2 regions of the Bhargavaea sp. GQ12 genome follow, and region 2 is predicted to be linked to the other one. Evidence: riboswitches for the same ligand, from Rfam matches in the RefSeq annotation. Region 2 holds a riboswitch; the other holds the start of a gene.
The links. A riboswitch is a leader RNA that binds a small molecule or an ion and turns the genes downstream of it on or off. The one in region 2 is predicted to bind S-adenosylmethionine.
Positions count from the first base shown of each region.

Region 1: linked by a shared signal. The riboswitch ahead of AC6CHQ_RS09120 (methionine ABC transporter ATP-binding protein) and the one ahead of AC6CHQ_RS02570 (methionine ABC transporter ATP-binding protein) in region 2 are both predicted to bind S-adenosylmethionine.

Region 1 is NZ_JCAXEU010000008.1:46,967-62,261, forward strand. Features, by position in the region: gene sufC (Fe-S cluster assembly ATPase SufC) at 1-698, opposite strand, end outside; gene AC6CHQ_RS09100 (YuzK family famiily protein) at 963-1,154, opposite strand; gene AC6CHQ_RS09105 (dicarboxylate/amino acid:cation symporter) at 1,253-2,473, opposite strand; gene AC6CHQ_RS09110 (MetQ/NlpA family ABC transporter substrate-binding protein) at 2,887-3,744, opposite strand; gene AC6CHQ_RS09115 (methionine ABC transporter permease) at 3,791-4,459, opposite strand; gene AC6CHQ_RS09120 (methionine ABC transporter ATP-binding protein) at 4,452-5,477, opposite strand; SAM riboswitch class I at 5,563-5,671, opposite strand; gene AC6CHQ_RS09125 (thioredoxin family protein) at 5,747-6,046, opposite strand; gene AC6CHQ_RS09130 (toprim domain-containing protein) at 6,060-6,398, opposite strand; gene gcvH (glycine cleavage system protein GcvH) at 6,528-6,908, opposite strand; gene AC6CHQ_RS09140 (arsenate reductase family protein) at 6,981-7,337, opposite strand; gene AC6CHQ_RS09145 (acyl-CoA dehydrogenase FadE) at 7,431-9,218, opposite strand; gene AC6CHQ_RS09150 (acetyl-CoA C-acetyltransferase) at 9,316-10,491, opposite strand; gene AC6CHQ_RS09155 (3-hydroxyacyl-CoA dehydrogenase/enoyl-CoA hydratase family protein) at 10,520-12,907, opposite strand; gene AC6CHQ_RS09160 (hypothetical protein) at 13,101-13,376, shown strand; gene AC6CHQ_RS09165 (hypothetical protein) at 13,373-13,738, shown strand; gene AC6CHQ_RS09170 (thioredoxin family protein) at 13,800-14,120, shown strand; gene AC6CHQ_RS09175 (C39 family peptidase) at 14,209-14,718, shown strand; gene AC6CHQ_RS09180 (5'-3' exonuclease) at 14,781-15,295, opposite strand, start outside.
Region 2 is NZ_JCAXEU010000002.1:160,596-175,890, forward strand. Features, by position in the region: gene AC6CHQ_RS02555 (LytTR family transcriptional regulator DNA-binding domain-containing protein) at 1-364, shown strand, start outside; gene AC6CHQ_RS02560 (ABC transporter ATP-binding protein) at 520-1,365, shown strand; gene AC6CHQ_RS02565 (ABC transporter permease) at 1,365-2,066, shown strand; SAM riboswitch class I at 2,513-2,626, shown strand; gene AC6CHQ_RS02570 (methionine ABC transporter ATP-binding protein) at 2,711-3,736, shown strand; gene AC6CHQ_RS02575 (methionine ABC transporter permease) at 3,726-4,388, shown strand; gene AC6CHQ_RS02580 (MetQ/NlpA family ABC transporter substrate-binding protein) at 4,432-5,298, shown strand; gene AC6CHQ_RS02585 (M20 family metallopeptidase) at 5,320-6,522, shown strand; gene AC6CHQ_RS02590 (hypothetical protein) at 6,546-6,752, shown strand; gene AC6CHQ_RS02595 (nuclease-related domain-containing protein) at 7,207-7,722, opposite strand; gene dmpG (4-hydroxy-2-oxovalerate aldolase) at 8,037-9,062, opposite strand; gene AC6CHQ_RS02605 (acetaldehyde dehydrogenase (acetylating)) at 9,076-9,960, opposite strand; gene AC6CHQ_RS02610 (IclR family transcriptional regulator) at 9,996-10,772, opposite strand; gene AC6CHQ_RS02615 (iron-sulfur cluster biosynthesis) at 10,940-11,206, opposite strand; gene AC6CHQ_RS02620 (VOC family protein) at 11,206-11,634, opposite strand; gene AC6CHQ_RS02625 (hypothetical protein) at 11,792-11,992, opposite strand; gene AC6CHQ_RS02630 (2-hydroxyacid dehydrogenase) at 12,136-13,095, opposite strand; gene AC6CHQ_RS02635 (transposase) at 13,161-13,841, opposite strand; gene AC6CHQ_RS02640 (ribonucleotide-diphosphate reductase subunit beta) at 13,965-15,017, opposite strand; gene AC6CHQ_RS02645 (flavodoxin) at 15,059-15,295, opposite strand, start outside.

The DNA of each region.
Region 1 (15,295 bases), on a different contig from region 2:
GCCAGTTCAGGTCCGCCGGATTTGACGACGCGGCCCTGCATCATGACATGGACGTGGTCAGGCGTGATGTAGTTGAGGAGGCGCTGATAGTGCGTGATGATCAGGCAGCCGAAGTTCTCACCGCGCATCTCGTTGACGCCTTTGGAAACGACTTTCAGCGCATCGATGTCGAGGCCGGAGTCGATCTCGTCGAGGATGGCGAATTTAGGCTTCAGCATCATGAGCTGAAGGATTTCGTTGCGCTTTTTCTCACCGCCGGAGAAGCCTTCGTTCAGGTAGCGCTGTGCCATATCCTGATCCATTTCGAGTGTATCCATCTTGCTATCGAGTTCACGGATGAACTTCATAAGCGAGATTTCGTCTCCTTCTTCGCGCTGTGCATTGATCGCGGAGCGGAGGAAGTCGGCATTTGTCACGCCGGAGATTTCACTTGGGTATTGCATTGCGAGGAAGAGACCCGCCTGGGCGCGTTCGTCGACTTCCATTTCAAGTACGTCTTCGCCGTCCAGTGTGACTGTTCCGGCAGTGACTTCGTATTTTGGATGCCCCATGATAGCCGAAGCGAGCGTGGACTTCCCTGTCCCGTTCGGTCCCATGACAGCATGGATTTCATTTGTATTAATAGTCAGGTCGACGCCTTTCAGAATTTCCTTGCCTTCAATTTCGACGTGCAGACCTTTGATTTCGAGAGTAGACATCCGAATACCTCCAGTATGGACGGCAATGCCATCCTTATTTATCATCATTCTAATCTTAACTGAAACTGGGGATGCTTGCAAATCATTTAGACGAGACACATAAGTTGGTCCTGGAATCGCGAAAATCCTGTTATTTAAAGGATTCCAGGCAACTTTGGCCTTCAGTGAAAGTCATTTTCAATTATCGCCTGCCATTGAGAATGGTAATCAGATTGACAAAAGGACCGGCGCTTAAAGCGGCGGTCCTTTAATACGGGTTCATTATTATTCGGTCATTGTCTGGTGATGGCCACCCGTTTCCGGCCTGCTGCCGAAAGATTGGCTGAGGGCGTATTCCCGCTCCCGCTGCTTTTCCACTTCCAGCTGAAGCTTCGGATTCATGCGGTAATCCTCATAGCCGATGCCGTGTGTACTCCGAAAACTTTGTGCCATCCTGTCCGTATACTCGAGCCTCATGGGGTCGATAATGAACCATTCCTTTCGATAATGCCGGCTAATGCCGGTTTGATTTCCCTTCTAGTGTACCCCATCTCCACACTTCAAAACAGGGAAAATCAGACTGTTTTCGTTCCTGCCGCTGCAGGTGAAGAAGCGGCCTCTTCCGAGTTTGCAAAACGGTCTGTGATGATGGCAAGCGCTCCGTCCCCAGTTACGTTCGTCGCCGTACCAAAGCTGTCCTGTGCCATATAGAGAGCGATCATCAGAGCAATCATCGGCTCTGTGAAGCCAAGCATTGAGGACAAAAGGCCTAGCGCCGCCATGACAGCTCCGCCCGGAACGCCGGGTGCTGCGATCATGGTCACGCCGAGAACGGCGATGAATTGCATCATCGGGCCAATTGTGACGGGCGTACCATTCATGAGCATGACACCGATCGCACAGGTTGTCAGCGTGATCGTACTGCCCGACAGATGGATATTGGCGAACAGTGGTACCGTGAAGTCAACAACCTTGTCCGACGCTCCGGTTTTGCGGGCCTGACGGACGGTGACCGGAATGGTCGCCGCGGAAGACTGCGTGCCGAGCGCCGTAAAGTAAGCAGGTGCCATCGTTTTCAAGAGGCGGAACGGATTGCGCTGTGTGAGCGCCCCTGCCGCCGTGTACTGGAGCAGAAGCATGAACAAGTGCATGGCGATGATCAGAACGAACACCATTGCGAAAACCGAAAGGACACTTGCTACCTGTCCGGCGTAAGTCATATTGAGGAAGACGCCAAAGATATGGAACGGCAGCAGCGGGATGATGACACTGCTGATCGTCTTCTCGATCAGATTCTGGAATTCCTCAAACACGCTGATCAATGTCTTGCTTCCGGTCGCAGCCATCCCGATTCCCATCAGAAACGCAAAGATGAGAGAAGTGAGCACGCCCATGATCGGCACGATCTCAAGCTCAAAGAACGCCGAAGCCAGTGCTTCCGACGGGTCGCTGATTCCATCAACAGAAGGAGCGCCGATCAATCCAGGAAGAACGTTGGATGCCACGAAAAACGCCAGGATACCCGCAATGATCGTGGAAGCATAGGCCAGTCCGGTCGAGAGACCCAGCATCTTCGCGGAACCTTTGCCGAGCTTGGCAATGCCGGGTGCAATAAAGCCGATGATGATGAGCGGAACGACGAAGCTTAGAAATCCGCCGAACAGCATATTAAATGTCGCGCCGAGCTCCACGAACCAGAGCCCATACTTTTCCGGGATCTGTGTGAGGATCGCGCCGATGCCGACCGCCAGCGCAATGGCGATGACGATCCGGCCGAGCAGACCGATTTTCTTCATGATGAGTGTTCCCCCTAAAAAGACACTTGTTTTTTTGATGTGACCACTTTATCACATTCCCCCAGCCGTTAGAAGGCTTGGTCACTTATTCAGAATACATTTTCTTGTTAGCGGTTACAACAGGAAAAGACAGGCAGGCAGAACAAAAGCGCAAGCGCCCGTTCAGCAGCGTACAAACTGGAGCCCTTTACAATGAGGTAAAAGAAACACGGTGAGGAACGAACCGATGTTGACTTATCGCAATCGAGAAGGGTGAAGTTTGCCAGTTGCTGGGCGCTGAAGCTGGCCGTGAATGCCGCCTGAATAGCTGTTATCCACAGAGTGACAATTTATAATTTCCTAAGCACTAAAAAAGCCGCCGCGCCGGGATATGTTTTAAATCCCGGCGCGGCGGCCTATTTTGTCCAATTCAATTATTCTCCGTCAACAGGTACGACCGAGCCGCCCCATTCTTCAACGATGAAGTCCTGAATTTCCTTGGAGCGGAGCACTTCGACAAGTGCCTGGATCTCTTCATTTTCTTCGTCACCGCTGCGGACAGCGATCACGTTGACGTAAGGAGATTCGGAGTCCTCGAGTGCGATTGCATCTTCCAGCGGGTTGAGCCCGGCGTCAATCGCATAGTTGGAGTTGATAAGGAGCGCATCCCCTTCATCCTGATTGTAGAGCTGAGGCAGGAAGGATGCTTCATAATCTGCGTCGAACTCGAGGTTTTTCGGATTTTCTACGATATCTTTGACCTCTGCCGCAGTCTTGTCGACTCCCTCATCAAGCTTGATGAGGCCCTGGCTTTCCAGCATGGAAAGGATCCGGCCATGGTCAGCAACCGAGTTGCTCATGAGAATTGTTGCGCCATCCGGCAGATCTTCGAGCGAATCGTGCTTGTTGGAATAGATGCCGATCGGCTCGATATGGATGCCGCCTGCATTCACGAAGTCATAGCCGTGGTCAGCCATCTGAGTTTCAAGATAAGGAATGTGCTGGAAGTAGTTCGCACCAATTTCTTCAGATTCTAGGTCCTCGTTCGGGAGAACATAGTCCTGGTAAGTTTCGATTTCAAGCTCGATACCTTTTTCCTCGAGAAGCGGTTTTGCCTCTTCCAGGATGAGAGCATGCGGAACGTTGGATGCGCCGACAACGAGTTCCTTTGGCTCACCGCCGCCTTCCCCGCCTTCGGATGTTCCTGAAGACGTGTCATCTCCGCCTGCACCGCATGCTGCCAGAGCGAGTGTTCCAGTCGCCAAAAATAGTCCTGCTGCAAATTTCTTCATGATTGTTTCCCCCTTGGGTTTTGTTATTGTTTTTTAATAAAGACTTTTAGCGTTTGTCCGTCCGCTTGACCAGGATATCCCCGATCCACTGGATGGCAAAGACAATGACCAGGATCAGGATCGTGGCGACTATTGTCACGTCGGTCCGGCTTCTCTGAAATCCGTCCAGATAAGCCAGGTTGCCCAGGCCGCCTGCACCGATGATTCCTGCCATCGCCGTATATCCGACAAGCGCAATTGCCGTCACAGTGATGCCGGAGATCAGCGCCGGCATCGATTCCGGAAGAAGCACTTTCCGAATGATGGTCCACGTGGTCGCCCCCATGGAACGCGCAGCCTCAATGACTCCTTTGTCGATCTCCGCAAGTGCGATCTGGACCATCCGTCCGTAAAACGGCGCGGAACCGATGATCAGCGCCGGCAGGGCCGCATTCGGGCCGCGGATCGAACCGAGCAGGAACTTCGTCAGCGGAATCAGCAAAATGATCAGGATAATAAATGGAATCGACCGGAAGATGTTGACGAATGCCGCTGTGATCAGGTTGGACAGCCGGTTCTGATAGATTCCTTTAGGACCTGTCAGGAAAAGCAGGATGCCGAGCACGAGCCCGATCAGGAAAGTGAACAGTGTAGCAACTGCTGTCATGTATAGGGTCTCGAGCGTAGCTTCCCACATCTTGTCCCAGTCAACGTTCGGAAACAGTTGTTCAATCACGGTCGATCACCTCTGTTTCCACGCCTTCCGAGTGAAGGAATTCCACTGCCTCGGTAATCGCTGACTCATCGCCGGCCAGATTCAGGATGATGGACCCGAAAGTCCCGCCATGCGTCTGCGAGACATTGGCCTGCAGGATGTTGACATCGATGTTGAATGTCCGGATGAGCCGGGCAAGTACAGGCTCTCCCGTACGTTCGCCGACAAAGCCCAGACGGATCAATGTGCCGTCCGGGTTTTCCTTGATCAGTTGCCCGATCGCCTGCTTTACATCAGGTGACTCCGTGACCTGTGAGACAAAACGCTTCGTGATCGGCTGCTGCGGCGAGCGGAAGACCTGGAGTACATTCCCCATCTCGACGACCCGGCCTGCCTCCATGACCGCCACCCGGTGACAGATTTTCCGGATGACGTGCATTTCATGCGTAATCAGCACAATCGTGAGGTTCAGCCGCTTATTGATATCTGTGAGAAGGTCCAGGATCGAATCGGTCGTCTCCGGGTCGAGTGCGGAGGTGGCTTCGTCGCAGAGCAGTACATCCGGATCATTGGCCAGCGCGCGGGCAATCCCGACACGCTGTTTCTGTCCGCCAGAGAGTTCGGACGGATAGGCGTCCTCTCTGCCCTCAAGGCCGACGAGCCGGATCAGCTCCCGTACTTTCGGCTCCCGATCCACTTTTTTCACCCCTGCAATTTCCAGAGGGAATGCAATGTTCTCCGCAACCGTACGGGACCATAGCAGATTGAAGTGCTGAAAAATCATACTCACCTTCTGGCGGGCCTTCCTCAGATCCGCCCCGGAGACCGAGGACATTTTCATGCCGTTTACAGTCACGTTGCCGCTCGTCGGCTTTTCAAGGCCATTCAGCATACGGATCAGTGTGCTTTTACCTGCACCGCTGTAGCCGATGATGCCGAATATCTCCCCTTCACGGATTTCAAGATCCACCGCATCGACCGCGGTGAGTGTCCGGTTGGAAAGCCGGAACTGTTTGGTTATCTGTTCTAACTTAATCATTTGGTCACCTCTGTAATAAAAAAGACCTGTCTGCGGGCAGGCAGACAGGTCGCGCAGCCGTTCCGTCTCAGGTCCGGCGCATTTCCTCTCATCTGCCAAAGCGCTTGCGCTTTGAGTGATTTGGCACCATTTCACGTTTCCGTGACGGTTGCCGGGCTTCATCGGGCACTTCCCTCCGCCGCTCTCAATAAGAGTTTCCGTATTCGTTTAGGTTCATCCGTCTGTAGGATGACTGATGGATGAAACTATATCATAGCGCCTGATTGGCGTCAACTTAATTTTTCATAGAGATATGGGACCGACTGGAAAGCATATATCTTCTCCACTTCCCTGCCCTCTTTTGCAACCAGAAGGCACGGAACGCTCTCCACAACATACTTGGCGGCAACTTCTTCATGATAGTTGAGGTCGGCCTTGCCCAGTTTGACTTCCGGAAGGAGTTTTTCCACGACCTCCATCATCCTCGACGCCACCTGGCACGTCCCGCAAAGCGGTGTATAGAGGTAAAAAGCGGCCGTGGCCGGGCTTTTCGATGCTTCTTCAAATTGTTGCAGATTCCATTCTTCCAAACATGCTCATCCTTTACAGCAGAAATTCGGTCTTGATTTCGATGTTTGCCGACAGGAGCTCTTCCGCGAGCACACGGAGCGGCGTTGTCGCCACCTCCCGGTATACGCGGTCCGTATACAAATGCCGGGCTTCCGGATACTCTCTCCTGAGTAGCGCCCGCAACTTTTCACCGGAACGGTCGGCATCGAAAAACGCGTAGATATCCGCACCTTCGTACGGTTCGAGAAGTTCTTCGATCCTGGTCGGGCTTGCCGTTCCGTTCGTGCAGATAATATCCACCGGTTCATCCAGTAGCCGGGAAATCCGTTTCCTGTCTGAGCTGCCTTCGACGATAATTACTTTGTCGTTCATCCTGATCCCTCCACGAGCACACCGTGTGATTCAGGACTCATCCGGTTAAGGCTTCGGCTCCGGACGGGGTCCTTCTCTATTAGAAGATGCAAAAAACGCCGGAAGATGCCGGCGTTTCCTGCATGCAGGTCAGCCCTGCGTCATTTGATCGTATTGTTCAGCAGACATAAGCTTATCGATTTCCGAAGAATCAGACGGTTCAACAACGACCATCCACGCCTTTTCGTAAGGCGATTCGTTGACGAACTCAGGGCTATCCTCGAGATCTTCGTTCACTTCAACGACAGTGCCGCTGATCGGTGCATACAGTTCGGATACCGTCTTGACCGACTCAACGCTTCCGAAAGGCTCGTCCGCCTTGATTTCGTCGCCAACTTCAGGCAGTTCGACGAATACGATATCGCCGAGTTCAGCTTGCGCAAAATGTGTGATACCGATCCGGGCCTTGCCGTCTTCAGTCTTGACCCATTCGTGTTCTTCAGAGTAGCGAAGTTCTGTTGGTGTGCTCATTCTGACCCCTCCAGGAATTAGTTATCCATCCATCTCAGTTTGCCATACAGCGGCAGGAAACTCAATAGTCGCTTAATTCCATACGGATTCAAAATCCGCTTCCCGGAATCCGACGGTCGCTTTTTCACCGTCAAAGACGATCGGACGCTTGATCAGCATCCCGTCAGAGGCGAGAAGACTGATCTGCTCATCCTCAGACATCCCGGGAAGGCGGTCTTTGAGACCGCCTTCCCGATAGACTTTCCCGCTTGTGTTAAAGAATTTCTTTAGCTCGAGGCCGCTTGCAGCAATAATTTCCCGGAGCTGTTTTTCGGACGGTGGCGCGTCCTTGATATCGATTTCATCATAGTCCACCCCATGCTCATCCAGCCACTTTTTTGCCTTCCGGCAGGTGGTGCACTTCGGATATCCATAATATGTGATCGCCATTCCCTTGCCTCCCTGCTTCTGCTCATGGGACAAGTATAACAAAAAGCAAGCCCGTTCTGCTTGATGCAGGCCGGGCTTGTAAGAATAACCGGTTCAGACTGTGTATTTAAGGGCTTCGTTCAGCTTGTCTGCCGCTTCACGCTTCAGAGGAATAAGGTTCTTCGGCGTGTAGCGGGTGAGTTTGCGAAGAGCGGACAGCATCATGCGCTGGTTGTCGCCTTCAACGGAAGCGATAAGAACTTCCTTCGCTTCCTGTTCGATGCGCTGCATCGCTTCCTGGCAGAAGACTTCTGTGTAAAGGACCTTCTGGCGGGATTTCTCCTCACCATCTCGGCGGACCGCTTTTTCGGAGCGGAGCAGCGCGGATTCCATCGCGAAGATATCGTTTGCGATGTTGGCAATGTTGACGAGGACTTCCTGCTCGTCTTCAAGCTTCGTGCCAAAGCGCTGTGCAGCCATGCCTGCCGCGAGAAGGCCGATTTTCTTCGCATTCTTCACGAGGATTTTCTCTTGCGCGAGTGCTTCGTCGCCCGGCTCTTCCGGCATCATCATGAGCAGCTCTTCCTGAAGGGACTGGGCTTTCTGGAGAAGCGGCAGTTCACCCTTCATCGCTTTCTTGAGGAAAGTGCCCGGCACAAGAAGGCGGTTGATTTCATTCGTCCCCTCGAAGATCCGGTTGATGCGGGAATCCCGGTACGCACGCTCGACTTCATATTCCTGCATATAGCCGTAGCCGCCGTGGAGCTGGACCGCTTCGTCAACGACATGGTCGAGTGTTTCGGAACCGACGACTTTGTTGATCGAGCATTCGATGGCGTATTCAGCGATGGCCTCTGCGATTTTGCGGCCGTCTTTCTGCTCTTCTTCACTCATCTGTCCCATGCGGTCGTCAAAGTAGCCGACCGTGCGGTAGATGAGACTCTCGGTCGCATACAGTTCGGAAGCAAGCGTCGCGATCTTTTCTTTCGTGAGGTTAAAGGAGGCAATGCTGCGCTTGAACTGCTGGCGCTCATTCGTGTATTTGATGGCCAGTTCAAGTGCCCGCTTGGAACCGCCCACGCCGCCGACACCGAGCTTGTAGCGTCCGATGTTGAGAATGTTGAACGCGATCACATGGCCGCGCCCTTTTTCGCCGAGCAGGTTTTCGACCGGCACTTCCGCATCCTCGAGGATAAGTGTTCGGGTGGAGGAAGACTTGATTCCCATCTTCTTTTCTTCTGCCCCGACGGATACACCCGGATAATCTTTCTCGACGATGAACGCGGTGAAATGCTCGCTGTCGATCTTGGCATACACGACAAAGACATCCGCGAATCCGGAGTTCGTGATCCACTGCTTTTCACCGTTCAGGATGTAATGAGTGCCCGCTTCGTTCAGCTTTGCAGTTGTACGCGCACCTAGGGCGTCCGAACCGGAACCCGGCTCTGTCAGCGCATAAGCGAAGATTTTCTCCGCGGTGACGGAAGGCGGAAGGTACTTCTGTTTTTGTTCTTCGTTACCGAAGAGGACAATCGGAAGTGTTCCGATGCCGACATGCGCCCCGTGAGTGATGGAGAAGCCGCCCGCGACGGACATTTTTTCTGTGATGAGGGCCGAAGAAATCTTGTCGAGGCCAAACCCGTCGTATGCCTCAGGAATGTCCGCTCCCAGAAGACCGAGCTCACCTGCAGATTTCAGAAGCCGCACGGAGTTTTCAAATTCATGGTTTTCAAGCTTGTCGATGACCGGGAGAACTTCGTTCTTAACATACTCTTCCGTCGTCTTGGCGATCATTTTGTGCTCTTCCGTGAAGTCCTCCGGAGTGAACACCTGATCCGCGTCGATGTCCTCAATGAGGAATGCGCCGCCTTTGACGAGCACCTTGCCTTTAGTTTCAGCCATATTCGTTTCCTCCTTGTTTTTTGTTTTATGAGAGTGGGGTTTTCCCACTTTTGAATTAAATGCCTGTCGGGCCTGGACAGCCGCCCTCCGCACTTACTTACAACATTTCGAATACGCCGGCGGCTCCCATGCCTCCGCCGATGCACATTGTGACGACGCCGAACTGTTCGTTGCGGCGCTTGAGCTCGTTCATGAGCTTGAGCGTCAGGATGGCTCCTGTCGCGCCGAGCGGGTGGCCGAGAGCGATGGCCCCGCCGTTGACGTTGACGATCTCTTCATTCAGGCCAAGGTGGCGCATGACCTGAAGCGACTGCGAAGCAAATGCCTCGTTGAGCTCCCAAAGGTTGATGTCTTCAATGGACAGTCCCGCGAGTTTCAGCGCTTTCGGCACAGCTTCGATCGGTCCGATGCCCATCACTTCAGGCGGAACGCCGCCGACCGCAAACGACCGGAACTTGGCGATCGGTTTCAGCCCTTCCGCTTCCGCCTTTTCGCGGTCCATGATCAGAACCATTCCCGCTCCGTCCGATGTCTGGGAAGCATTGCCCGCAGTGACCGATCCCTTCACATTGAACGCCGGGCGCAACTTGCCGAGGGTTTCCATGTTCGTGCCTTCCCTTACGCCTTCGTCCATATCGAAGATGAAGGTCTCTTCCTTCAGTTTGCCATCCGGCCCGACTGTGCGCCGGATCACTTCGACCGGCACGATTTCGTCCTTGAACTTGCCATCGCGGATTGCCGCGGCGGCGCGTTCGTGCGAACGGACCGCAAATGCATCCTGATCTTCCCGGCTCACACCGTATTTCATCGCGACCTGCTCGGCAGTATGGCCCATGCCCATATAGTACTCAGGCGCCGTTTCCGCCAGTGTCGCGTTCGGACGGATCGTATTGCCCATCATCGGAACCATGCTCATCGACTCTGTGCCTCCCGCGAGGATCGTATCCGCATGGCCGAGCATGATCTGGTGCGCCCCGTTGGCGATTGTTTGCAGGCCCGATGAACAGAAACGGTTCACGGTCACTGCAGGCACAGTGTCCGGAAGGCCAGCCAGCCCTCCAATCAGCCGGGCGACGTTCATGCCCTGTTCCGCTTCCGGCATCGCGCATCCGACGATAAAATCATCGATCGGCCCGTCATAGCCTCCTGCGCGCCTGAGGGTTTCCTTTACCGCAACCGCCCCGAAGTCATCCGGGCGGACCGTAGCGAGGGATCCTTTCTTTGCTTTTCCGACCGGCGTCCTGGCACCGGCCACAATCACTGCTTCACGCATGGTTCATCCTCCTCTGTCTGTCCTCCGCTCAGTTGCGGAGCGGCTTGCCTTTTACGAGCATGTGCTGCATCCGCTGCTGGGATTTTGGTTCCGCGACCAGCTGCAGGAACGCCTCCCTCTCCAGGTTGAGCATGTATTGTTCATCGACTTCCGTACCATACGGCACTTTTCCGCCTGACAGGACGAAAGCGAGTTTCTTTGCAATCTTGAGATCATGGTCGCTGATATAGCCGGACAGATGCATCCCTTCAGCACCGACCATCATCGCGGCATAGCCCGGCTCCCCGGCTACCGGAATCGTGCGCTTTGCAGGAGGCGTGTAGCCCGCTTCATGAAGTGCAAGCGCTGCCTGTTTCGCGTCATAAATCTGATGGTCGCGGTTGGCGCTGACGCCATCCGACTTGCCGAGGAAATTGTTCTCCCGCGCCTCCTGTCCGGATGTCGAAACTTTCGCCATCGCAATCGTCTCGAAAACTTTCGCCGCGATATCGACGTAGTCTGCCTTGACTCCGTTCGGCATTCCTTCGAGATGTTTTCGGTAGAGGCTGATGTTTCCTCCCCCGCCCGGGATCAGGCCGACTCCAGTTTCCACCAGCCCGATATACGTTTCCATAGTTGCCTGGATGTGCGCAGCAGGAAGCGTGATTTCCGCACCGCCGCCAAGTGACATGCCATGTGGTGCGACAACAACCGGCTTTTTCGAATAGCGGACCTTCATCATGGCGTCCTGGAAGGACTTGATCATGAAGTCCAGCTCGAAGATGTTGTCGTCCTGTGCTTCCATGAGGATCATGCCGAGATTCGCCCCGACCGAGAAGTTTTTGCCCTGGTTGGCGATGACAAGCCCCTTGTATTGATCGCTGCTTTCCACTTCATTCAAGGAATCGAGAAGCATCTTGATGACGTCCGGACCGAGTGAGTTCGCCTGGGAGGTAAACTCCAGCAGAGCGATGCCATCACCGAGGTCGATCAGGCTTGCGCCAGTGTTCTTCTTGATAACCCCGTGCTTCGCTTTCCACTTTTTCAGATCAATCTCTTTTTCGTTCATCTGGACCGGTGTATAGCCTTCACCGTCAAAGTACTTGATCGTGTCATCTTCCGTTTTATAGAAGGAACTGTTGCCGGAATCCAACAGCTTCTGTACAAACGCCGGAATGTTCCGGCCTTCTTCCTTCATTTGTTTGACGGATTTTTCTACTCCGATCGCATCCCACAGTTCAAACGGGCCCTGCCTCCAGCCGAAGCCCCACTTCATGGCATTATCGATCGATGTGATATCATCCGCGATCTCCCCGACTTTCTCCGCCGAATAGATGAGTGTCGGAGCCAGGATGTTCCAGAGCAGTTCCCCTGCCCGGTCATTCGCGTAGACCAGTGTCTTCAGCCTGCCATCGCCCTTCTGCTGCTTCGCCGCTTCGATGGAAGGCGCTTTCAATTTCTTCTGCGGCGAGTACTCAAGTGTAGCAGGGTCGATTTCACTGATTTCTTTGCCTTCCTTCAAATAGAAGCCCTGTTTTGATTTTGCGCCGAGCCAGCCGTTTTCCACCATCTTCACGAGGAAATCCGGCGTGCGGAACACTTCCTGCTCCTCGCCTTCCGTCTGGTCGAACACGTTTTTCGCGACATGGACAAATGTATCCAGCCCGACCACGTCGAGCGTACGGAACGTTGCAGATTTCGGACGGCCGATCAGTGTGCCCGTGACAGAGTCCACTTCCCCGACCGAGTATCCACGCTCCGTCATTTCACGGAGAGTCACGAGAAGTCCGTAAGTCCCGATCCTGTTGCCGATGAAGTTTGGTGTATCCTTCGCAATGACGACGCCCTTGCCTAGCCGGTTTTCTCCGAAGCGGACCATGAAGTCCAGTACTTCCTGCGAGGTCCCCTTCGTCGGGATGACTTCCAGCAGCTTCAGATATCGTGGCGGGTTAAAGAAGTGAGTACCGAGGAAATGCTTGCGGAATCCTTCCGAGCGCCCTTCGGCCATTGCCTCGATGCTGATGCCGGAAGTGTTCGAAGAGACGATGGCATGCTCAGATCGAACCCCTTCGATCTTTTCGTAAAGCGCTTTCTTTATCTCCAGATTTTCAACGACAACTTCGATGATCCAGTCTGCATCCTTCAGCTTTTCCAGATCGTCCTCAAGGTTCCCTGTTGAAATGAGCGAAAGACTTTCTTTGGATGCGAGCGGCGCCGGTTTCTGCTTTTTCATGTTTTTGATGGCCTGGTCCGTCAGCCGGTTGCGGACTCTTTTGTCTTCAAGCGTAAGGCCTTTTGCTTCTTCCTCGGCTGTCAGTTTGTTTGGCACGATATCCAGCAGCAGGACGGGAATGCCAATGTTTGCAAGATGGGCCGCTATGCCGGAGCCCATCACTCCTGAGCCGATGACGGCTGCTTTGTTGATTTGGTGAGCCACGTGATTGCCTCCTCCTAGTTTGAATGAATGCTCATTCATTTCATTGCCAAAAAAATAGGCAAGTGCTTTATCCATAGTTTAGAATATTTCATCACAATGCGCAACATACCAATTGAAAAAAATGAATTTCTGCTCATTATTTGCTTGTTGGAGGGCATCCTATGTTTAAATCATGTAAAGAGGAGGATCAGCCATGGGCATCTTCTCCAAACCCGCAATCAAAAACGCGAATGAATCGGCTCCCGGCCCCGAGCTGTTCAAATCGGATACTGTAACAGCCAGAAATATTGAAGACCTTTCAAAAATTATGGAAGTCAACAAATTATGCGCCAAAATGTACGGGGCAGCCGCCGCATCAACCAAGCTTCCTGACCTGAAAAAAGAATTCGGCAGTATCCAGAAGGACCATGTCAAACAGGCCAGTGACATTCTTGAATTTCTGAAGAAAGAGAGGGAGCAGGCAGAATGACGGACAACCCAGGCGAGGGAAAAGACAAAACTGAAGAGACATCAAAACCCCAAGACGAAAGCCAGCAGGACAAAAAACAGCAAGACAAAAATGATGGATCCCTAAACGACCGTGAAATGGCGATTCTTTTGCTTAGTATGGAAGAATCGCTGTGCCGATCTTATCAGGACGCGGATAATCATGCGTTCAGCACCAAGCTGGCATCCCTGCTCGCCAGTTTTAACCAGAGTTCAGACAAGAATCGCCGCAACCTCCGGGATCTGGTCACCAGGCATGGCTGGCTCTCTCCCCAACCAGCAAAACGGGAGGACTTTGATAAAGCAATCCAGAAATCCGGGGAGGCGCCGCCTCCTGTTGTCTGAAACATGATGCTATCCCTGACCAGCCGGAAAAGTGTACACTAGCCGTATGGGAGGGATAGAGATGAAAAAAATCACGACAGCAGAACAGTTCAACGAAGTCATCACAAACCCGGAACAGTCTCTGATCAAATTTGATGCAAGCTGGTGCCCGGACTGCCGGCGGATGGACATGTTTATCGGGCCGATCGAAGAAAAGTACAGCCAGTTCACCTGGTACGAGGTAGACCGCGACGCGCTTCCGGAAATCGCGGACAAATATGAAGTGATGGGTATCCCAAGCCTTCTCGTATTCAAGGATGGAGAGAAAAAGGCCCATCTTCACAGCGCAAGCGCCAAAACACCCGACCAGGTGACCACGTTCCTCGACAGCTACCATGCATGACCCCTAAGGAAGGCAATGAGCCTTCCTTTTTTGTATGCACGCTGTTGAGGTATAATCGGTGCAAATCATTTCCGGCGGAGGGATGGACATGGCACTGATCGAATCGTTCAGGGGAAAGTCGCAATACGATCCGGATATAGATCCGGCGCAACGGAACTCTGCATGCGGACCGGTGACGGCGTACACGATGATCGGCCATCTGCTGGGAGCCTGCCCAATCTCTGTTTCTGAACTGTACCGCTCCTTCGGCGGTACCCGCCTTGGCCTGTCCGCAGGACGATTTATCAAGGGTGCCTCAAAAATGCTTGGAGGCGGCTGGATCGTCAGCCGGTGTTCGCTTGAGGAACTCAAAGAAGAAATCAAGGCCGGACGTCCGGTTGCGGCGAAATTCGATAAATGGTTTTCTTTCCGGTGGTTCGGCAACTATGAATTCGCCTACCATTGGGTTCCTATCGTCGGGTATACCGAGGAAGGCGGAGACACGGTCCTGATTGTCCATGATAACGGAGGCCGCGGGCGCCCCAGCCGAATCCGCCGTGTATCTTATGCCCGGAACCGGCCGATCCTGACGTTTGTCCGGATGACACCCGTCCAATAAGTTCAGAAAGGCCGCCGCAGAAACCTGCGGCGGCCTTTTCAACGTGTTCGCTGTCACCTTCGTTAATCGAACGGCCACTCTTCCTGTACTCCGGATTCCGGAAACAGGTTCAGAAGCCGCTTGGCTGCGGTTGTATAGCCTTCTTTTTCAAGTGCATGAACCGTTTCCGGACCGTAATTCCGTACATTCAGCTCATCGAGATCGGCATCAAACACTACATGGCAGTCGATTTCTGCAAGCCCTCGCGAAAGATGCAGCATATCCTGCTGTTCGGTTATTTTCTTCCGGACTGCCGGTTTCAGGTCGTCCAGGTGCTGCAGGACGCCTTCCACCGATCCATGTTCAAGTATCAGCGCTGTCGCGGTTTTTGGCCCGATGCCCTTCACCCCGGGGTATCCGTCACTGGAATCTCCCATGAACGCCTTCAGATCCACGAACTGCCCGGGCTCGAATCCATACTCCTCACGGAAGCGCCCGTCTGAATAGATATCGAACACCGTGTGCCCTTTTTTCATAAAGGCGATCTGCACGCCCGGTGCGAGCAGCTGCAGCAGATCCCGGTCGCCGGTGATGACCA
Region 2 (15,295 bases):
TGAAGGTGACATTCCATCACCGCAGCTCCAGTTCAACAAAATCCCCGCGAAGGTAAACGAAAAGCTGATTTTATTCGATCCGACGGAGATCGTATTCGTGGAAAGCGTGGAAGGCGTCTCGCAGCTGCATGTCCAGGGCGAGACGTTCCCATGCGCGATCAAGATGGCGGACCTCGAAACGCGGCTTCAGCCATTCGGGTTTTTCCGCTGCCACCGGTCTTATATCGTGAACCTCCAGCGTGTGCGCGAAGTCATCACGTGGACACGCAACAGCTACAGCCTGATTCTGGAGGACCCCAATAAAAGCACCGTCCCCTTATCCAAGGGCAAGTACGCAGAACTGAAGACGTTCCTCGGCATCTGACCGTTCTGTCAGCACTAATATTAGCGCTCCATTCACCTGCTATTTGCTCCATTCACCGTGCCGGAAGCTCCTTTCACCTTGATATTACTGCGTTCTTTAAAGTGGCGCGGTAAGGTGGAGTCAAGAAAACGAACGGCAGAAAAGGAGCGATCATGATGGAGCACATCATTGAGGTCAACAGCCTCGTCAAATCATTCGGAGACAAACTCGCACTGAAAGATGTGGACTTCAGGGTCCGCAAGGGAGAGACAATCGGATTCCTCGGACCGAGCGGATCAGGCAAGACGACGACGATTAAAATCCTGACCGCGCAGCTCGCGGCGACGGCTGGCGATGTTCGGGTGTTCGGAGAGCCTGTCCACTTATTGAAAGACCCGTCACGCATGAAGAAGATCGGCATCCTGACCGATAACAGCGGCCTGTACGACCGGCTGACCGTCCAGGACAATCTGGCGCTTTATGCGGATCTGTACGACGTCGGAAAAGAGCGGATCCGCGAAGTGCTGGAGATGGTGAACCTTCTCGGCGAAGAAAAGACACCTGTCAAAAAGCTTTCCAAAGGGATGAAGCAGCGCGTCACACTCGCCCGGGCCATCCTTCATAAGCCGGCCCTCCTGTTCCTTGATGAGCCGACGTCAGCGCTTGACCCGACGACGACCAAGCATATCCATGAAGGGCTCCGCGAGCTGAACCGGGAAGGCACGACGATCTTTTTGACCACACACGATATGGATGAAGCGGAAGCACTGTGCGACCGGGTCGCCTTCCTCCATGATGGGGAGATTAAGCTGTTCGATACCCCGCAGAACCTGCGGACGATGTCCGGCAGCCCGACAATTTCTCTTTTACTAAAAGACAAGACAACTGTCACCGTAGAGCCAAATGAATCCGGAGCCGCTGCAATCGCCGGCTACATGGCAAGCGGAAACCTGCTGACGATCCACTCGAATGAGCCGACACTCGGCGACCTGTTCGTACAACTGACCGGGAGGAACCTATGATGACCACATTTTCGATGAAGCGTGTCAACGCAATTTTCGTGAAAGACTGGAAAGACCTTCAGCGCAACTCGTACGTGCTGTTCACGCTGGCCCTGCCCCTCTTCTTCGCTGCCTGGCTCGGGCGTATCGGCGCGGACAGCGCAGAAATGATTTCCTTCCCGATTGTCTTCGCCCTGGTCATCGCCGGTGCCTTTGTCCAGGCCGCGATGGTTGCGGAAGAAAAGGAAAAGAATACATTGCGCGGGTTGCTGCTGTCTCCGGCAAGCGTGGCAGAAGTGTTTATCGGGAAAAGCCTGCTGAGCGGGGTCATGACACTGGTTGTCGTGGCCGGATGCATCTGGCTTGCTGAATTCAGTGTCCCTTCCCTCCCCCTGTTTGCGCTTAGCATTGTCATCGCACTCGTCATCTTCCTCGCGATCGGCACGCTGCTCGGACTGCTGTCCCGAACAGTCATGGAAACAAGCATCATTGGTATGCCCGTCATGCTGATCTTCGGAATGTCCTCGATGTTCAAGTCGATGATTACGAATGAAGCGATTTTGACCGTGATGGATTACCTCCCGAATGAATTGCTGATGAACATCTGGGTTGGATTGGAAAACGGTGCTGCCGCCAGTGAATCGTTCCTGATCCTCACTGTATGGGCTGTAGTGTCAGTCGCAGCGACTGTGATTGTGTACCGTAAACGACGGATGGACTGATAGAGTGTAAGCCCCGGCATGTGAGTGCCGGGGTTTTATTATGGGGCTCAATATCGTCATTCGGGATGAAAGTTTCGTCATTCGGGACGGCAATCTCGTCATTCACGCCTCCGATTTCGTCATTCGCAAATTTCCAGGATGCAAATGACGAGATTTAGATGCTGAATGACGAAATTAAGCGGGGAATGACGAAACCTCCCGCTCTATACTTCCAGTTGAAAGCTTCCGCCATGCCGGAAGCTTTTCACCCACTAAATATGCCGTCCTCTATTTTTCACGTAATGGTCCTGCAAACTCCACTCCCCGTACGCCACAACGAGTCGCAAACGCTTCCATTATATTCACAATTAATCAGAATAAAAATACTTTTTGCAAGTCATTGACTTCCTTACTTTATCCCAGTAAAGTTAGTTTCAATTCTTGCACTAATCGAATATGCACATCTTTTCTTATCAAGAGAGACCGAGGGACAGGCCCTAGGACGTCTCGGCAGCGGACCCCACTCAGTGGAGGCACCGTGCTAATTCCTGCAGATGCCTGGTGCATCTGGAAGATGAGAAAAAGATGGCCTACCCGGTCCTCTTTTTCTCTTTATGAGATTAAGAGGATTTTTTCATTTCTGACAACAACAGGAGGTACGCCGGATGATTGAATTTAAACAAGTCTCCAAGACATTCCGGCTTGGAAAGCGTGAAGTACACGCGGTAAAGGATGTGTCGCTGAAAGTCGAGCAGGGCGACATCTACGGAATCATCGGCTTTAGCGGAGCCGGAAAAAGTACGTTGCTGCGGCTGGTGAACCTGCTGGAGCGGCCGAGTGAGGGCTCGATCGAAATCCAGGGCGTGAATGTCACGTCCCTCTCCGCCAAAGAGCTGAGAAAGCAACGCAGGAACATCGGGATGATCTTCCAGAACTTCAACCTGTTCAATTCGCGGACGGTTGCCGGGAATATCGCGTATCCGCTGAAGCTTGCCGGCACCCCGAAGCACGAGATCAACACCCGTGTGGAAGAGCTTCTCCGCTTCGTCGGCCTTGCGGACAAAGCGAAGGATTATCCGGATCAGCTGTCGGGCGGGCAAAAGCAGCGCGTCGGAATCGCGCGGGCGCTCGCAACCAACCCGGACATCCTGATCTGTGATGAGGCGACATCCGCGCTTGACCCGGATACGACGGCAGATGTGCTGCGCCTCCTGAAACAGGTCAACCGGGAGTTCGGGATCACGATCCTCCTGATCACTCACGAAATGGAAGTGATCCAGTCGGTCTGCACGAAAGTTGCCGTCATGGAGAATGGTGAAGTGATCGAGTCGGGCGGCGTGTTCGAAGTGTTCACGGATCCGCAACACACGACGACCAAGCGGTTCATTCATTCCGTCCAGCAGGACCTCCCTTCCCCGAATGTCCTCGCCGAGTGGCGGGAAGCCGGCGGCGGCAGGCTGTACCGCCTGCAGTTCAAAGGGCCTGTCGCGAACGAGCCGGTACTTTCGACGGTTACGGCAAAACACGGGATTACGTTCAACATCGTGTACGGATCCGTCCGGGAGCTTGAGGAGCGGCTGTTCGGAAATCTGATCGTCTCGTTCCTCGGCGATCCGGCGGACGTCGAAGCCGCCATCAAGGAAATTGCAACCCTGACAGACATCGAGGAGGTGCAGGAAATTGAACGTTGATTGGACATCCTTCTGGCCGCGGATCGTCGAAGCGACCGGCCAGACGATCACTATGGTCATCGCCACACTCATTTTCGGATCGATCCTCGGCATCATCATGGGGCTCCTCCTGTTTGTAACCCGCCAGAACAATATTCTGGAGAATAAATTCCTCTTTAACCTATTGAATATCGTAATCAATATCATCCGGCCGGTGCCGTTCATCATCTTCCTCGTTGCCATCTCGCAGGTGACACGCCTCGTGGTCGGCACGACGATTGGAACGGCGGCCGCGATCTTCCCGATGACGATCGTCGCAAGCTTTACAATCGCAAGGGTCGTCGAGAACAACCTCGTCAGCATCGACCCAGGCGTCATCGAAGCCGCGCAGGCTATGGGCGCAAGCCCGCTCCGGATCATTTTCACGGTCCTGATCCCGGAAGCGCTCGGACCACTCGTTCTCGGCCTGACGTTCGTCACGGTCACGCTGATCGACTTCTCGGCCGTTGCCGGAACGGTCGGCGGCGGAGGCCTCGGCCATATCGCGATGACCTACGGCTACCAGCGCTTTGACGCCAGCGTCATGATCGTCACCGTACTGATTTTGATCGTCCTCGTGCAGCTGGCACAGTGGCTCGGGAACACGCTCTCCAGGAAAATCATGCGGCGCTGATAAAAGCCGCCCCGCACGTATAAAACAAAAAGGAGTCTCTATTATGAAAAAAATCTGGATTCTGGCAATCGCCCTGATTGCCTCCCTCACCCTTGCGGCATGCGGCGGGGCAAGCGGAGAAAATGCGGACGGCGAAACCGTCAAAGTGAAGATCGGCGTAAACGGCGCGGACGGCGCACAATGGCCGATCCTGCAGGAAAAGGCAGCAAAAGAAGGCATCGAAATCAAACTGATCGAGTTCGCCGACTACACGCTTCCGAACAACGCCCTTGCCCAAGGGGACATCCAACTGAACGCCTTCCAGCACATCGCGTTCCTCGGCCAGTATGTCACTGAAAGCGGCAACGACATCATTCCGATCGGCTCCACGATGTTCGCACCGATGGGTCTGTATTCCGAGAAAATCTCTGACGTCTCCGAGCTGAAGGAAGGCGACAAAATTGCCATCCCAGATGACCCGTCCAACCAGGCACGCGCACTTCTTCTACTTGAAAGCGCCGGACTTATTACACTTGCTGACGACTTTGGCATGTTCGGTGACCCGTCCAAGATTGCGGATAACAAACTGAACCTCGATATCTTGCCGATGACTGCCCAGCAGACGCCGCGCGTCCTGCCTGACGTCGCCGCTTCGGTCATCAACAACGGCGTGGCCGGACAGGCCGGCTTCTCCCCTAAGGAAGATGCCATCTTCGTGGAAGATGAAACCGACGAAAACGTCCACCCTTACGTCAACATCATCGCGGCACGCGGTGAGGACAAGGATAATGAAACGTACAAGCGCATCGCAGAGCTTTACCAGGAAGAAGACATTGCCGAGGCTGTTAAAGAAGACACGAATGACGGATCCATCCTCGTCGAACTCAGCCAGGAAGAGCTGGACAAGGCATTTGAAGAACTGAAAAAGTAATCTTGAGTGGAGGGATCCGGAATGACCGTTGCACAGGATGCGAGAGGGAAGATTTGGGGATCAATCGAAGAGAATCGAGAGCGCTATATCGGAGTAAGCCATGACATCCATGCCCGCCCGGAAATCGGAAATGAGGAAGTGTACGCGAGCGGCCTGCTGTCCGCGCTGCTTGAGGAAGCCGGATTCACGGTTAAGCGGAATGTCGCCGGACACGAAACGGCATTCCATGCCGTGAAGGATAGCGGGAAAGAAGGTCCGACTGTCGCTTACCTGGCGGAATACGATGCGCTTCCGGGACTCGGACACGCCTGCGGACACAACATCATCGGAACGATGAGTGTCGCAGCAGGAATAGCCCTCGGGGAACGATTAGATGAAACCGGCGGACGGGTGGTCGTATTGGGCACTCCGGCCGAAGAAGGCGGCCCGAACGGCAGCGCGAAAGGAAGCTTTGTCCGCCACGGGTTCCTGGAGGATGTCGATGTCGCCATGATGATCCACCCGGGCGGTAAGACGGCTCCTACCGGCGAGACGCTTGCTGTCGATCCGCTTGATTTCCACTTCTACGGTCGCTCCGCGCACGCCTCCGGTTCTCCGGAAAAAGGCATCAATGCGCTGGATGCTGTCATCGGCCTGTTCAACGGCATTAACGCACTCCGCCAGCAACTGCCGAAAGATGTCCGGATCCACGGCATCATTACGCACGGCGGCGATGCACCGAATATTATTCCGGACTATGCCTCCGCCCGCTTCTATATCCGTGCGGAAACCTGGTCCCGGACCGAGGAAGTCGCGGCAAAAGTGCGTGCCGTCGCTGAAGGCGCAGCCCTCGCGACCGGCGCCACGGTCAAGATCGAACGGTTCCAAAATGAAGTCCGTGACTTTGTCCTGAACCGCGTTCTCGATGAAACGATCGGCCAGGAACTGTCGGCCGTCGGCGAGCACGTCATCGATGAAAAGCGTTCCGGCAAAGGCTCCACCGACGCCGGCAACATCAGCTATGCTGTTCCGACCGCCCACCCGCATATCAAGATCGGGCCGGAAGACCTGATCGGGCACACCAATGAATTCCGCGAAGCCGCCGCCTCCCCGGTCGGCGACGAAGCCCTCATCCGCGGCGCCAAAGCGATGGCTGCGGCGGGATACCGGCTGCTTACGGAAGAGCTGCTGCTCAAGAAGATTCAGGATGAGTTTGCAAGGGCACTTGCGGCTAAAGGTGAATAATTAGGTTGATGAGATCCCCCGCTATGGCTTTGGCCGTGGCGGGGGATTTTCGATTTGGGGTGGTTTCGTCATTCGGGGCGGCGGTTTCGTCATTCGGAGCTTTAATCTCGTCATTCGAGGCCGCAGCTTCGTCATTCAACCTCTCCCGGGACGCGAATGACGAAACTTTTCAGCTGAATGACGAGATTGGACGTGCGAATGACGAAATCATCGCCGACTATCGTTTCTGAATCAATGTGTTTCTGTTCAAGTGCCTCATTGGATCGAATCTGAATGCCCGTTTATTGGTGCTGCCGAGTACGTCCAGTTCAACACTATTCAAGTGGCGGTGTCCGGTAGATATGGAAGGTATTCCGGTGAACTCGCAGAATGTCCGTGTGGAAATGACCGGGTTGATCAGCAAAAAGTAATCGAGCAGGGCTTGTTGGTATGGATTACCCGCTGGAACGCCACAGGTGGGACATTCCAGCTTTCTTCTTGTCATCCATCTCAATTGACCATCACATTTTTCACACAGGAGACCTCTTTTGAACTCGTGCGGATTGACGTCATAGTGTTGATCAATCTGTATCCGTTCGGGCCCAAGCTCTTCTGCAAGAATCCGGCTGACAATCATGTTTGCCGGTGTACCGCCGGGATCGGCTGCTGACGCAATTTCACGCCTCAGTATATAGGGCAATTCCTTTACCGATACGAAAGGTGCGTTCTCCGGCAGTCCGATCCATGTATTGCGCGCGGCGAATGCCACCACTCCGCTAATCTTTTTCGTGAAGCCTCTTTGGCGAAGCCAATCGGTGAGACCTTCCTTCTGATCTCAAGTTGAATCATCGGGCAGTCGAACGTGAGAACTGAACCGTCTTCTTCGGTGCGTTCCAGCCTACGGGGGTTCTCAAGATAGTGAAGCGTCCCCTTGATCATCTTTGCCTCGATGATGACAATCCCGTTGTCTGTCACCAGCAAGGTATCAAACTGTGCCGCATAGGCTTCATTGATCCTGAGCCGGATATCCCGAAGGACCCACCAGTTGCCTGGCAGCCTCATGCTTTTCATGTATTGATCGACTTTCTGTTCCCCGCTATATCCCGCTTCCACTCTTTTAATCCGATCGGCAATCCAATCCCGTTCCGGGTGGTTCCGGTGCAGCCTGCGAAGCATGCTTTCCAACTGCAATAATTCCAATGGATATGGCCGCTCCTCCAAAGCGTTCCCTCCTTTAGGAGACCATATCATGCCTTGAGAAAGCGTGATACACAATCTGTTGAGATTGCGAATTGAAGCAGATTCCGATGACATTATTGAAATTTGTATTAGCCCTGAGGCCTAAAATTGAATTTCCTCGAGTTAAGGAAGCCACATTTGGCCCCTATTCACAGAACGGTTTCGTCATTCACTGTTAAAATCTCGTCATTCGGGTCCTTAATCTCGTCATTCACCGCCCCAGTCTCGTCATTCCCTCCCCACATTTAAAAACCCGCCGCTTCCCATTGGGGAAGTCAGCGGGTTCCATTATCTATTTAGCTAAGCACTTTCTCTTTCTTCGCAGCGATCTCCGCGGCCACATCTACGATCATGTCTTCCTGGCCACCGACGACTTTGCGCTTTCCGAGTTCGATCAGGATGTCGCGGGAGTCGATGTTGAACTTTTTGGCGGCCCGCTTGGCATGCAAGGCGAAGCTGGAGTAGACGCCGGCGTAGCCGAGTGTCAGGCTGTCTTTCGTGATTTCCTGAGGGCTCTGGAGAATCGGCGCTACGATGTCTTCAGCCAGGTCCATCATTTTGTACAGGTCGACGCCTGTTTCGATGCCCATCCGCTCCAGAACGGCGACGAGGACTTCCGTCTGGGTGTTGCCCGCTCCGGCGCCGAGGCAGCGGACACTTCCGTCGATGCGTGTCGCGCCTTCTTCTATTGCCGCAAGCGTGTTGGCCATGGCAAGCGACAGGTTGTTATGAGCGTGGAAGCCGACGTTGACGCCGATCGACTGCTTCAGTGCGCGGATGCGTTCGCGGACCTGCTCCGGAAGCAGGTAGCCGGCGGAGTCGACGACGTAGACGGTGTCCGCTCCGTAACTTTCCATGAGCTTGGCCTGCTCGACGAGTTTTTCAACCGGTGCCATATGCGCCATCATGAGGAAGCCGACCGTTTCCATGCCGAGTTCTTTGGCATAGGCGATATGCTGCGGGGACACATCCGCTTCTGTGACATGCGTGGCAACCCGTGCCATTTTCGCACCGAGACCCGCCGCTTCCTTGAGTTCGTGAAGTGTGCCGATGCCCGGAATGAGGAGTACCGCAATCTTGGATTTGTCGGCGACCGATGCCGCTGCCTCGATCAGTTCCATTTCATTCGTCCTGGACAGGCCGTACTGGAGGGATGAGCCGGCAAGGCCGTCCCCGTGAGACACTTCGATGTATGGCACGTTCGCGTCATTCAGCGCTTTTGTCACGTCAAGAACCTGGTCGACCGTGAACTGGTGGGAAATGGCGTGGCTCCCGTCCCGCAGGGCGACTTCGGTTAAAAGAATATCTCTTTGTTTTGTCATGGTCCGTTCCCCCTCAAACCGTTTGTTTCGCCAGGACGTTCTTGGCGAATTCTTCAGCGACTTTGACACCGGCAGCCGTCATGATGTCCAGGTTGCCTGCGTATTTAGGCAAGTAGTCCCCGGCGCCTTCCACTTCGACGAAGATCGTGACCTGGTTCCCGTCGAAAATCGGTTCCGTGCGGAGACGGTAGCCCGGAACATACGACTGGACGACATCCGTCATGTCCCCGATCGACTTTCGGATGGCCTGTTCGTCCATCTTGCCTTCCTCGACGAGCGTGTAGATCGTGTCCCGCATGAGGATCGGCGGTTCCGCCGGATTCAGGATGATGATTGCCTTGCCTTTTTTGGCGCCGCCGACTTTTTCGATCGCCCGTGAAGTGGTTTCCGTAAATTCATCGATATTGGCGCGCGTTCCAGGACCTGCGCTCAGGCTCGAAATTGTCGCGACGATCTCTGCATATTCAACTGGCGCGACCCTGTTGACCGCGTGGACCATCGGAATGGTCGCCTGGCCGCCGCAAGTGATGAGGTTGATGTTGTCCTTGTCCAGGTGCTCGTCCATGTTGACGGCTGCGCACACATACGGACCAATGGCGGCCGGCGTCATATCGATCACTTTCTTGCCCGCTTCTTGCAATACCTTTGCGTTGTACAGATGTGCTTTTGCGGAAGTCGCATCGAACACGATGTCCGCGAGTTCCGATTGCTCAAGGAATCCGTCGACGCCACTGTCGATCGCCGTATATCCGAGTTCCCGCGCGCGGCGCAGGCCGTCGGAATTCGGATCAATCCCGATTACTGCAGTTAGTTCCAATACGTCAGAGCGCCCCAGCTTGATCATCAGGTCGGTCCCGATGTTCCCGGAACCGAGAATTGCCACTTTTACTTTTGACACATGAATCTCCCCCTACCCATTCGTGTTTTCAAAGATTAGACTGTCTGCGGACTGCGGTAGCCCAGTGCGGCTGATATTTCGGATGCCGCCGCCGTGATTTTCCCGACCATTTCTGCAAAGCTTTCTTCATCCGCTCTCACTTTCGGGGCGGAGCAGCTGATTGAAGCGGTTACATTCCCCTGATGGTCAAAGATCGGTGCGGCGACGCACTTGAGGCCGAGCTCAATTTCTTCATCATCGACGGCATATCCCCTATTCCGGATGATTTTCAAGTGTTCCTTGACTGCGGCTTCGTCCGTCATGGTGTGCTGCGTGTGGGCGACCAGGTCTTCGGTAGTCAGCATTTTGTCGATCTGCTCCTCACTCTGATAAGCGAGGATCGCCTTGCCCACTCCCGTACAGTGGACGGGTGCGCGCTTTCCGACATGCGAGTAAATTGTCAGTGTCCTCGGACCTTCCAGCTTTTCCACGTAGACGACTTCTTCCCTTTCCATGACGGCCAGGTGGACGGTTTCGTGGAGCTCCTCCACCAAGCTCCGAATCAGCGGTGAAGCGATTTTCCGGATGTCCATGCTGCTGCCGACGACATTTCCCAGTTCAAACAGCTTGATGCCCAGCCGGTATTTCAGGCTTTCCGGGTCCTGCTGGAGGTATCCTCGGTGTTCCAGTGTTTTGATGATGCCATGGACGGTGCTTTTCGATAAGTCCAGCTTTCCGCTGATTTCCTTGATACTGAGTTCTGGTCCCGTAGCCATGAACAGCTCCAGGATATCGATCGCACGGTCCACCGACTGAATGATTTTCCCGGTCACTATCAACCTTCCCTTCTGTTGTTCGACATTGTCGAACACCGTTCGTGATTATTGATGATGTGTTTATCGTAATCCCTAAGCAGGTTCAATGTCAATGAATATTAAGAAAACTTTTCTAACAACAAAAAGACCTGCCTTCGATGATCGAAAGCAGGCACTTGCATGTATTAAATCAATTCAAACTGTCTGAAGCCCGTCCGGTCCGGGACATAATCAAGTGTCTTCCCCTTAAAGTAATGACGTTCTCCTTCATTCAGGAGAAAGCGGAAGCCCGCCACCGGAAACTTCTGATCACCGGGCTGCGCCGACTCAACCAGGGGCAATTTAAGGCTCAGCAAACAGCTTTTCCGCATCCCGAGACGGACATATTGGAAACCCGCGGCCTCAAACCGTTTTTCCAGCTCCGCCTTTGCCGCATCAGACACCGTAAACATCAATCGAATGCCTGATCGGGGTCTTTTGAATAGTTCAGGTCCCATGTGAATCCGTACCGGTCCTCCACCTTGGCGTATCTGGCGCCCCAGAATGTGTCCTGGAGCTCCATGATGCGGCGGCCCTCATCGAGGAGTGCATCATAAAGCCTGCGGATCTCTTCTTCTGATTCGCAGTCAATCAGGAGAGAAATACCACGCCGCGGGACTTCCGGTGCCGGCTCGGTCGAATCGGCCAGCATCAGCTGGAAATTACCGCGCTTCAGGTGACAGTGGATCACATAGTCTTCTGCACCCTCTGGCGTAGGAAAGTCTGAATCTCCATATGTCTGGATGCCGAGATTCTTCATACCGAACAGATCCGCATAAAATACGGCCGCTTCCTTGGCCCGGCCGTAGAACGTAAGATAAGGTGTGATACATTCTTTCATCTGGAAACCGCCCCGCTTTCTGATTTGTCCTCATTTATCATACCCGATTTTTGTGGAAGTGAGCCTGGTTTGCAGAAGGCAGCCAGCCGGCCAACCGATAATTGAAACCGCCCGCTTCTCCATCTGGGAAAGCGGGCGGTTCTTCACATGCATATCTTCAGCGTGTACAGGCGAATTCATATGAATTGGTTAGCGTGTTATGGATCGTCAGCTCCACCGTGCCGTCATTTTCCAGGCAGCCATCGGTCAGGACGCTAATTTCTTTCTTGGTGAAGTAATGCTGGGCGGCCAGGAGAAGCGCGACCACCAGAAGCAGCGTGGCTGCGATAAGGCCGATCATATGTCTTGTTTGGATCATTTGGGGTCCCTCCTCTTCTTTCCTTTTACGGTCCGGGGACAGGATAGGTTTCAGCGGATATTCTTTCCCGACTCCACTTTCTTCGGTTTGAGAAGAACGCCGGCCAATGTGATCAGACCTGCCACGATGAGCTTTTTCATTTTTTACACCACCCTGTTTTCCGGGTCGCGTCCTGACAAAACCGCTCCGATGTCTTCTGCGTTCATCCTCATCATGGCGAGCCTTGTCTTGACGCTTGCGCTACCGATATGCGGGAGTGCCGTCACGTTCGGCAGGGTGAGGAGCTTGTGGTCGGAACCAATCGGCTCGCCTTCGAAAACGTCCAGTCCTGCAGCCCAGATCCCTCCATTTTTCAGCGCTTCATATAGGGCATCTTCATCCACGATCCCTCCGCGTGAGGCGTTGACGAGGACGGCGGTGTTTTTCATCAGGCTGAGCTCGCGTTCGCCGATCATGCCACGGGTTTCGTCGGTTAGCGGCGTGAGAACGACGACGAAGTCGGACTTCGAAAGGAGGTCGTCCAGTTCCGCGTATCTGAAGCCGAACATCGACTCGGCTTCTGTTTTGCGGGTGCGGTTGTGATAGAGCACATCCATATCAAAACCGGCGGCGCGACGGGCGACGCCTTCCCCGATGCGGCCCATGCCGACAATTCCGAGTGTGGCACCGAAAATGTCCATGCCGGTGAAGCCCATCGGCGACCAGGACGTCCATTTCCCCTCGCGCAGGAACCGCTCCGCCTGACCGGTCTGGCGCGCGGCAGCGAGCATCAGCGTAAACGCAAGGTCCGCTGTCGTTTCAGTCAGGACACCCGGCGTATTTGTGACGCTGATTCCTCTTTCCTTAGCCGCCTCGATATCGATGTTGTTGTACCCGACGGCAAGGTTTGCAATCACTTCGAGATTCTCCCCCGCCTGAATCACCTCGCGGTCGACCGTGTCGGCCACATTTGTCCAGAGCGCATTCGCAGTCTTCGCCTTTTCAACCAGCACATCTTTCGACGGGATCTCGTCCTCACTGTGCCACATGTCCACGTCAAACATTTCCCGGAGCCCGGCGACGGATTGTTCCGGCAGCTTTCGTGTGATAAAGATTTTCTTCATTCCCCGCATCCCCTTTCACTGTGAAAAACCGCCGGAAACTGCATTCCGACGGTTTTGTTTAAGCGTTATTTTGCCGTGACGGCTTCCTTTTCCTCGGAGTGATCGTCCACGTCAACTTCCACCTCAAGCACCTCGACCTCATCGATCTGGTCAAGCAGACGGAGGAGGCGGCGGCGGTTGATCGTGCGACCCGCCTTTCGCAGCTCGAGCAGGATCCAGTCCGGATCCAGAACATCTTCCTGCTCCATCAGATGGCGCATCAGGGCGATGTCCTCGCGGTCACGGTCCGACAGCTTGTTTTCCGGCCGGTTTACGTAGTTGTAGTAGCCGCTTTCCGATACATCGAGCGTCAGGCAGAGCCGGCGAACCTTGTGCTCGTCCTTCATCTCATGGATCGCATCAAAACGCTCATTCTTCTTGACGTCGATCATCGATGTGAATTTCTTCAGAATCTCGTTTTCCTCCCGCAGCCGGCGAACTTCGCGCTCCAGGTCGCGGAGCCGGCGGTTCGGGTCAATGCCCGGGGATTTTGGCTGGCGGCCGCGCTTTTTCGGGATGAGGCCCTCCTCGCCGGATTCCTCATAGGCATCTAGCCAGTTTTTCAGCGTATTCGGGTGGACGCCGAACTCACGCGCGACCGCTCCCTTTTTCCGCTTCTTTTCCAGGACTTCATTCACCGCCCGGAGTCTTTCCTCGAACGTTTTTTGTGGTTTTGCTTCTTTATCTTCCATCACATTAGCCGCCATGCGCATTTCCCCCTTGAACAAATTATCATTGACGCAATTATAACAAATTTATGATGTCCATTGTCCATAGTTAAAGGAGGAAATTGCATATTTTCTGTAGAAAAATGGTTTGATTTAAAGGGATTACAGGTCGTCGAAGCCGTTTAAGTCACTTGTCTTCGTGTATTGCCTGGAGGTCTGTTCAAAAAAGTCTGTTTTTGTATCATCAAAACTGTCAACATAAGCACGGATCCATTTCATCGGATTATCGATGTGTTCCGGATACAACTCGGACAGGCCGAGCATCCTCAGCATTTTGTTAGCCCTATATTTAATGTAGCCTTCCATCTCCACCAAATCGATGCCGTCCACACCGTCCAGCACATATCGGCTCCACAGCGTCTCTTGTTCGACCGAGTGACGGTATGCATCATAGATCCATTCGGTGAATGCCGGCGTATTCAGGTCTGGATTCTCCCCCATCGCCGCGCGGAACACATCACTCATCGCCTTCCCGTGCTCGAGCTCGTCACGGTTGATGTAACTGATCATTGTCGACGTCCCGACCATCTTCCCGTTTCGCGCAAGATTGTAGAAGAAAGCGAAGCCGGAATAAAAGAACAGGCCTTCCAGAAGCGTCGTATACACCATCGCCTTAAGTGCAGTTTCCGCAGTCGGCCGGATCGCGAACTCATTGTAGACCTCGGCGATGCGCTCGTTCCGCTTCAGAAGCACCGGGTCATGCCGTCCGGTTTCAAAAGATTTCACCTGGTTGTCGAAGGTCGTGACCGAACTCAGGACATACGCGTAGCTGTGGTTGTGCTCACTTTCCTGGTCGGCGATCGTCGCGAACAACGATTTGACGGAAGGGTCGGTCACATAATTCGCGAGCTTTGCTGCGACATCCGTCTGCGGCCCATCCAATGTCGCCAGCAGGCCGATAATCTTCAGAAACGCCTCCCGTTCTTTTGGGGAGAGGTTCGGAAACTGCTTGACGTCTTGTGTCATGTCCACCTCATTCGCGGTCCAGAACAAGGATCGGATCCGCTGGCGGAGTTTATAAAAATGAGGGTATTTCAGGTCGTTCCAGTTCAGAATACCGCTCGCCTCCCCGCCGAAGATCGCCGTCGCCCGGTTCGGATTGACCGGGTCCAGCACCTTCACGCGGGTAAGCAGTTGGGCCGATTGTGTCGTCATGGATAGTGACTCCTCTCTAATGTTAAGGTGTATCAAATCAATTATCTGGCCGAGCGAGCGCTCAATTGGCCATCCAGACACTCTGCAACGCGGGATGTCCATTCCCGCACGCTTTCCTCCTGCCCGCCGCGGGGGCTCTGTTCAACCTTGAGCGGCGGCAACAGGGAATCATAGAAACGGGCCAGTTTGACGGCGGCCCGGCAGAAAAGCGCATCACCGCCGAGTTGTGTGTCGCCGGTTCCGAAGATGAACGTATTTGGCGGTTTATAGCCCACGTC